DNA from 3 places in the Rhizobium sp. NFR12 genome. Region 2 is predicted to be linked to each of the others. Evidence: predicted binding sites of a transcription regulator. Region 2 holds the regulator's gene; each other region holds the start of a gene.
The links. Region 2 encodes PhoB, which activates phosphate uptake and scavenging genes when phosphate is short. Its sites were predicted from a motif close to TGTCATNNANCTGTCAT; they were not measured.
Positions count from the first base shown of each region.

Region 1: a site for PhoB is predicted at 1,574-1,590, ahead of BLW69_RS03020 (YdcH family protein). Genes of this name have one in related genera too.
Region 3: a site for PhoB is predicted at 1,427-1,443, ahead of BLW69_RS10930 (esterase-like activity of phytase family protein). Genes of this name have one in related genera too.

Region 1 covers NZ_FNWM01000001.1:647,949-651,222, forward strand. The annotation lists gene BLW69_RS03005 (5-(carboxyamino)imidazole ribonucleotide synthase) at 1-691, opposite strand, end outside; gene purE (5-(carboxyamino)imidazole ribonucleotide mutase) at 700-1,197, opposite strand; gene BLW69_RS03015 (YdcH family protein) at 1,219-1,422, opposite strand; gene BLW69_RS03020 (YdcH family protein) at 1,652-1,828, shown strand; gene BLW69_RS03025 (ArsR/SmtB family transcription factor) at 1,947-2,204, opposite strand; gene BLW69_RS03030 (sulfite exporter TauE/SafE family protein) at 2,312-3,097, opposite strand; gene BLW69_RS03035 (thiamine phosphate synthase) at 3,234-3,274, shown strand, end outside.
Region 2 covers NZ_FNWM01000004.1:112,462-115,735, reverse strand. The annotation lists gene pstB (phosphate ABC transporter ATP-binding protein PstB) at 1-84, shown strand, start outside; gene phoU (phosphate signaling complex protein PhoU) at 136-849, shown strand; gene phoB (phosphate regulon transcriptional regulator PhoB) at 975-1,658, shown strand; gene BLW69_RS16880 (DMT family transporter) at 1,640-2,554, opposite strand; gene BLW69_RS16875 (ArsR/SmtB family transcription factor) at 2,679-3,274, shown strand, end outside.
Region 3 covers NZ_FNWM01000002.1:745,349-748,622, forward strand. The annotation lists gene BLW69_RS10930 (esterase-like activity of phytase family protein) at 17-1,375, opposite strand; gene rnd (ribonuclease D) at 1,625-2,770, opposite strand; gene BLW69_RS10940 (MFS transporter) at 2,861-3,274, opposite strand, start outside.

The DNA of each region.
Region 1 (3,274 bases), on a different contig from region 2:
CGGTCTGCGCGGTCGTGTCTGGAATGGTCGCGGGCAGGGTGGAGGTATGAAGGATGCCGTTGCGGTGGATGTTCTCGGCCGGATCGTAGCAGGAGACCGTGCCATCCTTGGCACGCGCGGCGATGATCGAGATTTCGCGCTCGAAGGGCACGAAGCTTTCGAGAACCATCGGCACCGAGCCGAGGTCCGCATAGGCGCCATCGGCCTTGTCGTCGCTGGAGCGGAACACGCGCTGGCCCTTGCCGTCGTAGCCCATGCGGCGGGTCTTCAAGACACCCTTGCCGCCGAAGTCTGCAAGCGCTGCTTCGAGATCGGACTGGCTGTCGACGGAATGAAACCTTGCGGTCTCGATGCCGCAGCCGTTGAGGAACTGCTTTTCAACAATCCTGTCCTGCGCCACTTCCAGGGCCTTGGCCGGCGGGTAGACTGGAACCGACTGCTGCAGGAACTCAGCTGCCTCGACCGGTACGTTTTCGAATTCGTAGGTCACGACGTCGCAGCGGCTGGCGAGATCGGCCAGCGCCGTCCTGTCGTCGTAGGCCGCCGTGATCTGTTCGTTCGCGACCTGGGCGGCCGGGCAGTCGGCCTGCGGCTCAAGGATGATGATGCGGTAGTTCAGGCGTGCGGCAGCGATCGCCAGCATGCGGCCGAGCTGGCCGCCGCCGATTATGCCGATGGTGCGGATCGTCATGATGTTTCTCAGGGTGCTTCGTCGATGGGATATTCGGCGACCGATGCGGTGTGGTGCGCGCGATAGGCGTCGAGCCGGTCGGCGAGGTCATCGTCGGAAAGGGCAAGCACCGCTGCAGCAAGAAGGGCGGCATTGATCGCGCCGGCACGGCCGATGGCCAGCGTGCCGACGGGAATTCCGGCCGGCATCTGGACGATCGAGTAGAGGCTGTCGGTGCCGCTCATCGTTTTCGACTGGACGGGCACGCCGAACACCGGAAGCGGCGTCAGGGCCGCCGTCATGCCCGGCAGGTGGGCAGCGCCGCCGGCACCGGCGATGATGACCTTGAAGCCCTCGTCGCGGGCGCTCTTGGCGAATTCGTACATCCGGTCCGGCGTGCGGTGTGCCGAGACGATCCGTGCTTCGTAACCGATGTCGAGCGTATCAAGCGTGTCGGCGGCGTTCTTCATGGTCTCCCAGTCGGACTGGCTGCCCATGATGATGGCGACTGCGGGTCTTTCTGACATTCCAGGCCCTTTAAGGTGAACTCAAGCGATGATGTCGGGAATGATCTGGTCTTCGATCTGGGTCATCCGGTCCTTGATGGCCAGCTTCTTCTTCTTCATGCGCTGGATGCGAAGAGCCTCACAGCCGACCTTGATCATGGCATTGATCGCGGCGTCGTAATCTTCGTGTTCCTGGCGAAGTTTCGCGAGTACCAGCCGGTTATCCGCCTGTTCCTGATCACGCATGCTCAGTCCCCATTCTTTACGCCGGCTTTTTGCAAACCCCGGCTTCATCCGCAAGCTCCTACCATCAAACCGCGTTAACTGGAAGTTAGCCGACGCCACGAATTTGCCGCTGAGAGACCATGATTTCTCCTTCGACAAAGCGGACCAACCGTGTCACACTTCTGTTGCAAACCTGAAGCCTTGGCTCAGAGGAGTGCCAAGGCAGGTACCTAAGGAAGGAACATGCCACATGACCGTCCAGGCGCATATCGCATCGCTTGAAAAGAAGCACGGCGACCTCGAAGAGGAACTCCAGTCCGTTCTCGCATCTCCATCCGCCGACGATCGTGAGATCGCAGAGCTCAAGCGCCGCAAGCTGCGCATCAAAGACGAGGTGGAGCGGTTAAAGACCGACACCCGTCATTAGGCGATCAAAAGCGCCACGCGCCTCACGTACATTCGTGAGAGGGTGCCCACAGCGGCACGATAAATTCCAAGACTAAAAGCAACAGTTCTGGTCGTAACGTCACAGTCGCGGCCAGAATTCACGTCCAGAACTGGTCGAGCCACAGGTTGAGCCGGGTGAAGCCGCTGCCGTTCACGGCATAGATGCGCCGCGTTCCCTCTGGTGTGACAGTGACGAGATCGCTGTCCAGCAGTGCTTTCAGATGCTGCGAGACGGCCGGCCTGCTGATCGGCAGCCCTTGTGCAAGTTCATTCACGGTTTTCGGCGCGCGTCTCAGCTCTTCGAGGAGATGGCGCCGGTTCGGGTCGGCAATGGCTGAAAACGGATCGAGTGTCATAGTTTGAAGCTAAGCATAACTTGACGAAGCAGCAACCGTTTTCGTGTCTCGCGACCGGCGGAAGGCCTTATTGTAATTGGGTTTTTTATGATGTTCGGATGGACCGGTCAGATCGGCAGGCCGTCCCACAGAAGCTTTACGCCGGCAACGAGCGCGAGCGCGTAGGTCATCGGATAGAACACTTCCGACTTCAGATGCTTGACGATCGCGGCACCGAGCATGGTCGAGACCAGGGCTGCCGGCAGCAATGTCGCCGAGATCGTCAGGTTTTCGGCCCCCAATGCGCCAAGAAGGAAATAGGGGATGATCTTGACGGCGTTGACGATGGCGAAGAAGCGGATGCTGGCCCCGGTGTATTTCTTCGGATCCAGCTTCATCGGCAGAACGTAGATCTGGAAGGGCGGGCCTCCGGCATGCGCCACGAAACTGGCATAGCCCGACAGCGCGCCCCAGAACGTGGCGGCCGCCGGACGATGCGGCAGTGCGGCGGCCGGACGGTTCTTATCCGGGCCGTAGACCTGCCAGAAGTAGCGGAGGGCGAAGAAGATGGTTGCTGCCGCAATGACGATCCGCAATGCGTCGTCGGAGACATAGGCCGATGTTGCCCAGCCGAGCGCGATGCCGATGACACCGCCCGGCAGGATCATCAGCAGGGTTTTACTGTCGTTGAAATGGCGCCAGGACCAAAGCGCCACGATATCCATCAGGATCAGGATCGGCAGGAAGATCGCCGCCGCTTTGACCGGGTCGACGGCAAGCGACATCAGCGGCATGCCCATCAGGCCGATCGCGCCGCCAATGCCGCCCTTGGAAAGCCCGACCAGCATCACGGCGGGCACCGCTGCTGCAAAGAAGGCGAGGCTGAGCGTATCGGAGGAAAATATGTCTGGCATGGGCACTTCAGGCTTGCACCGTTGAGGCGGGCAGATGGGATGAGCGGTTGATTGCGCAATCCTTCCGGTCTATCGAATCATTCAAGAGAAAACGAGTGCGGATCGCCGGGTTGCGGTTCGCTGCATGGGAAGAAACATGAAGAAACAGGAAGAGCGTTGCCGTCTGGTGCTGATCGT
Region 2 (3,274 bases):
GTCGAGGAAAACGATACCGACAAGATGTTCACCAATCCGGATGACCAGCGCACCCAGGATTACATCATGGGCCGCTTCGGCTGATGCGGGCGCAGAGCCCGTCAGCCGCAACTGCAGACATCAAGGATCAGACACATGGTTTCGACCCATATTCTCTCGGCCTATGACGAGGAACTGAAATACCTGAACCGCCGGATCTCCGAAATGGGCGGCCTGGCGGAGCAGATGTGCGGTGACGCCGTGCGTGCGCTCGTCAACTCCGACTCGGCGCTGGCCCAGAAGGTCATCTCGGACGACGTCATTCTCGACCATGCCGAGCGCGATATCCAGGACAAGGCGATCGTCACCATCGCCAAGCGCCAGCCGATGGCGGCCGACCTTCGCGAAATCATCGGCACGCTGCGCATTGCAGCTGACCTGGAACGCGTCGGCGACCTTGGTAAGAACACCGCCAAGCGCGTGCTCGCCGTGCAGGGAACAGGCGTCCCGCGCAAGCTCGCCCGTGGTCTGGAGCATCTTTCCGAACTGGCGCTGGTGCAGCTCAAGGACGTTCTTGATGTCTTCGCCAACCGCTCCGCGGAAAAAGCCGAAATCATCCGCCAGCGCGACGAAGAAATCGACGCGATGTACACCTCGCTGTTCCGCGAACTCCTCACCTACATGATGGAGGATCCGCGCAACATCACTACCTGCACCCATCTCCTGTTCTGCGCCAAGAACATCGAGCGCATCGGCGACCACGCGACCAATATCGCCGAGACCATCTACTACATCGCGACCGGTGCACAGCCGGAGGGCGAACGTCCGAAGGACGATACGTCCAACATGCTCGGCTCCGCCGGGACATGATGCAGCTCTCCCGAAATCGCCTGCCGGTTTCGGGACGATGACTGCCAAAACCAATGACCTGAAGCAGCGCGAGCGGATCTGGCGGATCTAAGTGCGGTTCGGGACGAGTGACGGAGCAAGTCGGAATGCAGCCGAAGATCGCAGTCGTGGAAGACGAAGAGGCCCTCAGCGTCCTCCTTCGGTATAACCTGGAGGCCGAGGGTTACGAGGTCGATACCGTGCTTCGCGGTGACGAAGCGGAAATCAGGCTTCAGGAGCGCGTTCCGGATCTTCTCATTCTCGACTGGATGCTGCCAGGCGTTTCGGGCATCGAACTGTGCCGTCGCCTGCGCATGCGGCCGGAGACGGAACGCCTGCCGATCATCATGCTGACGGCGCGCGGCGAAGAAAGCGAGCGCGTTCGTGGGCTTGCCACGGGCGCCGACGACTATGTGGTCAAGCCGTTTTCGACACCGGAGCTGATGGCCCGCGTCAAGGCGATGCTGCGTCGTGCCCGACCCGAAGTGCTGTCGAGCGTCCTCAAATGCGGCGACATCGAACTCGACCGCGAAACCCACCGCGTTCACCGCAAGAGCCGCGAAGTTCGCCTCGGGCCGACAGAGTTTAGACTTCTGGAATTCCTGATGGCGTCGCCCAGCCGCGTCTTTTCGCGCTCGCAGTTGCTCGACGGCGTCTGGGGTCATGACATCTATGTTGATGAGCGTACCGTCGACGTGCATGTGGGGCGCCTCCGGAAGGCGCTCAACTTTTCCAACATGCAGGATGTCATCCGCACGGTCCGCGGTGCCGGTTACTCGATGGAAGCCTGAGCACCGCGTCTCCTAGCCGGCAGCGTCATGGCAATGACACCAGTGACGACGCAGGCGAGACCGAGCCAGGCTGTGGAGGCAAGCGTTTCGCCGAGAAACACGACGCCGATGGCAACGCCGATCGGCACCCGCAGATAGGCCTGCGCCGTCGTGCCGACGGAGCCGAGCGTCTGGACCAGCCGGAAGTAGATGACGAAGGCGAGCGCCGTCGAAAATACCGCCAGCGCCAACAGGGCGAGCATCGAATCGGCGCTGGGCGTCAGCGTCCAGGGCCGATCGACCACGAGGCTCACGGGAATAAGGATGGCGGCGCCTGCGATCAGCGATCCCGCGGCGGGCATCATCGGGTCCAGTCCCCTAAAGTTCTTGCCGAAGATGGCCGCCGCCGCATAGCAGATGGTCGCCGCCACGATGGCGAGTTGCGCCCAGAGGTTCTCACCCGATCCGGCAAGCGCCTCCATGCCGACGATCAGGCATATGCCGACAATGCCTGCGGCAACCCCAAACAGTTTAGGTCCCGAAATGCTTTCATGGCGGGTGATCAGCGCCGTCAGCAGAAAGGCGAAGATCGGCGTCGTTGAACTCAAAATGGTGGCAAGGCCCGCATCGGTCGTCTGTTCGGCCCAAGCGATGAGGGTGAAGGGGACCGCGCTGTTGAGGCATGCCTGAACCGTGAAAAGCTTCCACGTCTGCCGGTCGGTCGGCAGCTTTAATCCGCGCAGCCGAAGTGCCACAACGAGAATGAGCCCAGCGACCAGTGTTCTGACGGCAATAAAGGTGACAGGCGAAATCGTCTCCACACCGACTTTGATCAGCGTGTAGGACGCGCCCCAAAGCGTCGCGAGCGTGAGGAGCAGCAACAGATCCGTTGCCATGCTTGTTTTGGTGTCCGCCATTCCAGTTCCTGTCCCCATGAATGCAATCTCCGCCCCTCTTAGCGGAACCAGGAAAAGAAATGCTTCGACGACGGCCGAACCGTTGACCGCTGACGGCAAAGTTTTCCGGTGCTAGAACTGGATCATGCCCAATATGGTTTCAGGAAATACGATTGCGGAAGTTGCAAGCCTGATCGGCGATGCTGCACGCGCCAACATGCTGTCCGCGCTGATGGGCGGACAGGCGCTGACGGCGGGCGAACTGGCACGCCACGCCGGCGTCACCGCGCAGACCACCAGCGGCCATCTCGGCAAACTGGCGCAGGCTCGCCTGATCGAGGTCGAGAAGCAGGGCAGGCACCGCTATTACCGACTTGCCTCTCCGGAAGTCGCGCACGCGATCCACGCGTTGATGGCAGTCGCCGCGGATGGGCCGAAGCGCCATCATCCTGTCGGCCCGAAAGACGAAGCGTTACGGCTTGCCCGCACCTGTTACGATCACATGGCCGGCCGTCTCGCCATCGCGCTCGCCGATGCCCTAACAGGAAGCGGCTACATGCTGCTCGGCGATGGAGCCGGCCTGATCACCGACGAGGGCAGACGGTTCTTTTGTGATTTCGGGATCGATCTCGAACAGCTGACCCGTTCGAAACGCCCGCTCTGCCGGACATGCCTGGATTGGAGCGAGCGACGGCCGCATCTGGCGGGACAAATGGGTGCAGCACTGCTGGACCGCGCTCT
Region 3 (3,274 bases), on a different contig from region 2:
TCACCACCTCACCGCTTTACTTCGCGTTGAGGAACTCGGCGGCTTCGATCAGGCTGAACTCGTTGTCGTCAGCCTTGTTGACGGCGCGACCGGCCGAGAAGGGCAGGTTGTTGTCATTGCCGATGATTAGGTGTGTCGCGTCGATCTGGTCGACATTCTCGATCGTCACGAACGGCATGTCGTAGACGCCGTCCTTCGAGCCAGCCATCTTCTTGCTGTCGGGGTCCTTGATGTTCAGAAGGTCGATATAGCCGATCTTGCGGACGGCAGCGCCGACATTGGCGTCGGTCATCTCGATCTTGTAGACGCGCTTCAACTCGGCCGGTGCATCGAAGCAATCCGGCTTCGGCTGCTTCGGATCAGCGCAGGCCTTGTCCTTGGTGCCGGCGCCGTTGTCGCGCTCGATGACGAGTGCGGTCGTGGCGTCCAGCATGTTGAAATCGCCGATCGCGACACCCTTTTCAGACAGCGGATAGAGCCAGGAACGACCGGTCCAGCTTTTCGAAGCGATGTCGAATTCGATGACGCGCAGCGCGGTGCGGCCATCGGCCTGTTCGACCTTGCCGTCTTCGAGGAAGATCGGGCCTTCCAGCAGACCGTAAAGCTTCTGCCCATCCTTCGACATTGCCATGCCTTCATAGCCACCCGAACGCTTCAGGTTGAAGACCGGCATTTTGGCGGCGGGGTTGGCCGGCATGGACAGCGTCGGGTTGTCGGGCGAGGTGACTTTCTTGCCGTCGACGTTGGTGGCAACGACGTCAGTCAGCTGGCCGAGCATGTCGACCTTGATGAGGTAAGGCCCGAATTCCTCGCCGAGCCAAAAACCGTCTGCGACGGGCTGGATCGATTCGATGTCGAAATCGGCGCCGGTCAGGTAGCGCTTGTCGCTGCCTTCCATGGCGATCGGGAAGGGGGCGATCTTGTTCGGGTCCGACAGGAAGATGTTCTTGACGACATCGACCTTGTTGGTCGCCCAGTCGAACTTCACCTGATGCAGGAACAGCATCGCGTCGGAGGAGTTGGCCTTGGAGCCGAAGCCGTTGTCGGACAGCGTCCAGAACGTACCGTCTGCCATCGCCTTGATCCCGGAAAAGCCCTGGATCGGCTGACCGTTGAACGGCAGCTTGACGTCGGTGACGCGAACACCGTCCTTGCCGTCGATCGAGCCAAGCTTTTCCGTGCGCTTGCGGTCCGGCGTCGTGAACTTGCCCGAGGTCTTGAGAAATTCAGGAACATCGGATGGGGAAGCAGTCACCGTATTGGCCGGCAGGATTGCCTGGCCCGCGAGCTTTGCCGGAAATTCGCGGTCGTCGGCCAATACCGTGCCGGCGAGGAGGGCACTTACGAAGACGGAGGCTAAAAAGGTCTTGGTCATCAAATCACCTGTTCGATTGAGAAGAACACGCGACGTCGATAGGCGGCACGCATGACGGTGAGGTGATGATCGCTTGACGCTTGGATGAACGTTTTACGTCTGTTTCTTGACGGTGCCAGAGCAGGTAGTTCGAGCGTCGCGGAGCCGGCCCGGAACGCTGCAAATAACTGGGATTTAAACGAACAGGGATCGCGCTCCGGAGCTCCGGTGGCCGATCCCTTGTATTATGAAAGACGGTGAGGACGAGCCTTACAGCTCGACCGCCTCGACCTTCTTGTTGACGAAGCGCAGCGCCACGCCGCCTTGGATCAGCTTGAGCGCCGTGTCGCCGAACAGTTCGCGACGCCAGCCGGAAAGGGCGGCCACTTCGGCCAACTCGCCTTCGGCAGCAATCTTTTCCAGATCGTCGGTATTGGCAAGCACCTTGGCGGCAACGCCCTGCTTGTCGGAAATGAGCTTCAGCAGAACCTTCAAGAGTTCGACGGCAGCGCCCGTGCCTTCCGGCAGGTGCACATGCTTCGGCGCATGCGGCATCTCGGTCTTCGGCAGCGCCAGCGCCGTATTGACAGCCTCGACAATCGCGGCCCCTGAGGACGAGCGCTCCCAGCCTTTCGGCACGGTGCGCAGACGTCCGAGCGCTTCGGTATCCTTGGGCTGCTGCTGGGCGATCTCGTAGATCGCATCGTCCTTCAACACGCGCGAGCGCGGCACGTTGCGGCTGCGCGCTTCCCGTTCGCGCCATGCGGCAACGAATTTCAGGATCGCCAGTTCGCTCGGCTTCCTCAGACGCGACTTCAACCGAAGCCAGGCATCGTCAGGATGCAGATCGTAGGTCGAGGCGCTCTCGAGAACCGCCATTTCCTCGGTCAGCCACAGGGCACGGCCTTCGCGTTCCAGCTGTTCCTTCAGGAACAGATAGACGTCGCGCAGATGGGTGACGTCAGCCAGCGCATAGTCGAGCTGCTTTTCGGAAAGCGGCCGGCGGCTCCAGTCGGTAAAGCGCGACGACTTGTCGATCTGCACGCCCTTGATGCGGTTGACGAGCTGGTCATAGGACACGCTGTCGCCGAAGCCGCAGACCATGGCTGCAACCTGCGTATCGAAGATCGGATGCGGGACGAGATTGCCGAGATGATGGATGATCTCGATATCCTGGCGGGCGGCATGAAACACCTTGGTGACCGCCGTATTCGCCATCAGCTCGAAGAAGGGCTTGAGGTCGAGCCCTTTTGCCAGCGGATCGACGAGAACTTCGACTGTCGGGCTCGCCATCTGGATCAGGCAGAGTTCCGGCCAGAAGGTCGTCTCTCTCAAGAACTCTGTATCGATGGTGATGAAGTCTGACTGAGCCAGCTTTTCGCAGGCTTCCTGAAGGGCAATTGTTGTTTCGATCATCGTCTCATTCACGTGCAGGTGGTCAACCTTCCTTTCCCTTCCCGCCGCAGATGTCAAGACAAACGGCCAGCCTTTCCCGGCAGCGGGCGGCTATTTCCTATTGTTGCCGTCAGCGTCCCTGTCCTTGTCGCCACCACGGTCCGCAGGGTCTGCAAGCCGGTTGAAATAAGCCGACGTGCGCAAGAGCGCCCGAAATCGCGAGTTGCGCTGCTGCGGCGGCACCGGTGCCCGCACCTGCATCCGGCGCAGCGTGTAGATCGCAAAACCGGCAAAGATGAAGGACGTGTAGAGAAAGAATGCGCGCGGGCCATAGAATTCCAGCAGTGCTGCGGCAAGCAGCGGTCCGAACGTGGCGCCGACCGACCAGAAGAACAGCAAGCCTGCCGCGATCACCGCGTGCTCGCCTGGTTTCGCGTGGTCGTTGCCATGCGCCGAGCAGAGCGAATAGAGCGGCATCGAAAAGGCGCCGAACAGGAAGACGCTGATGATATTGGCCGTCTCGTT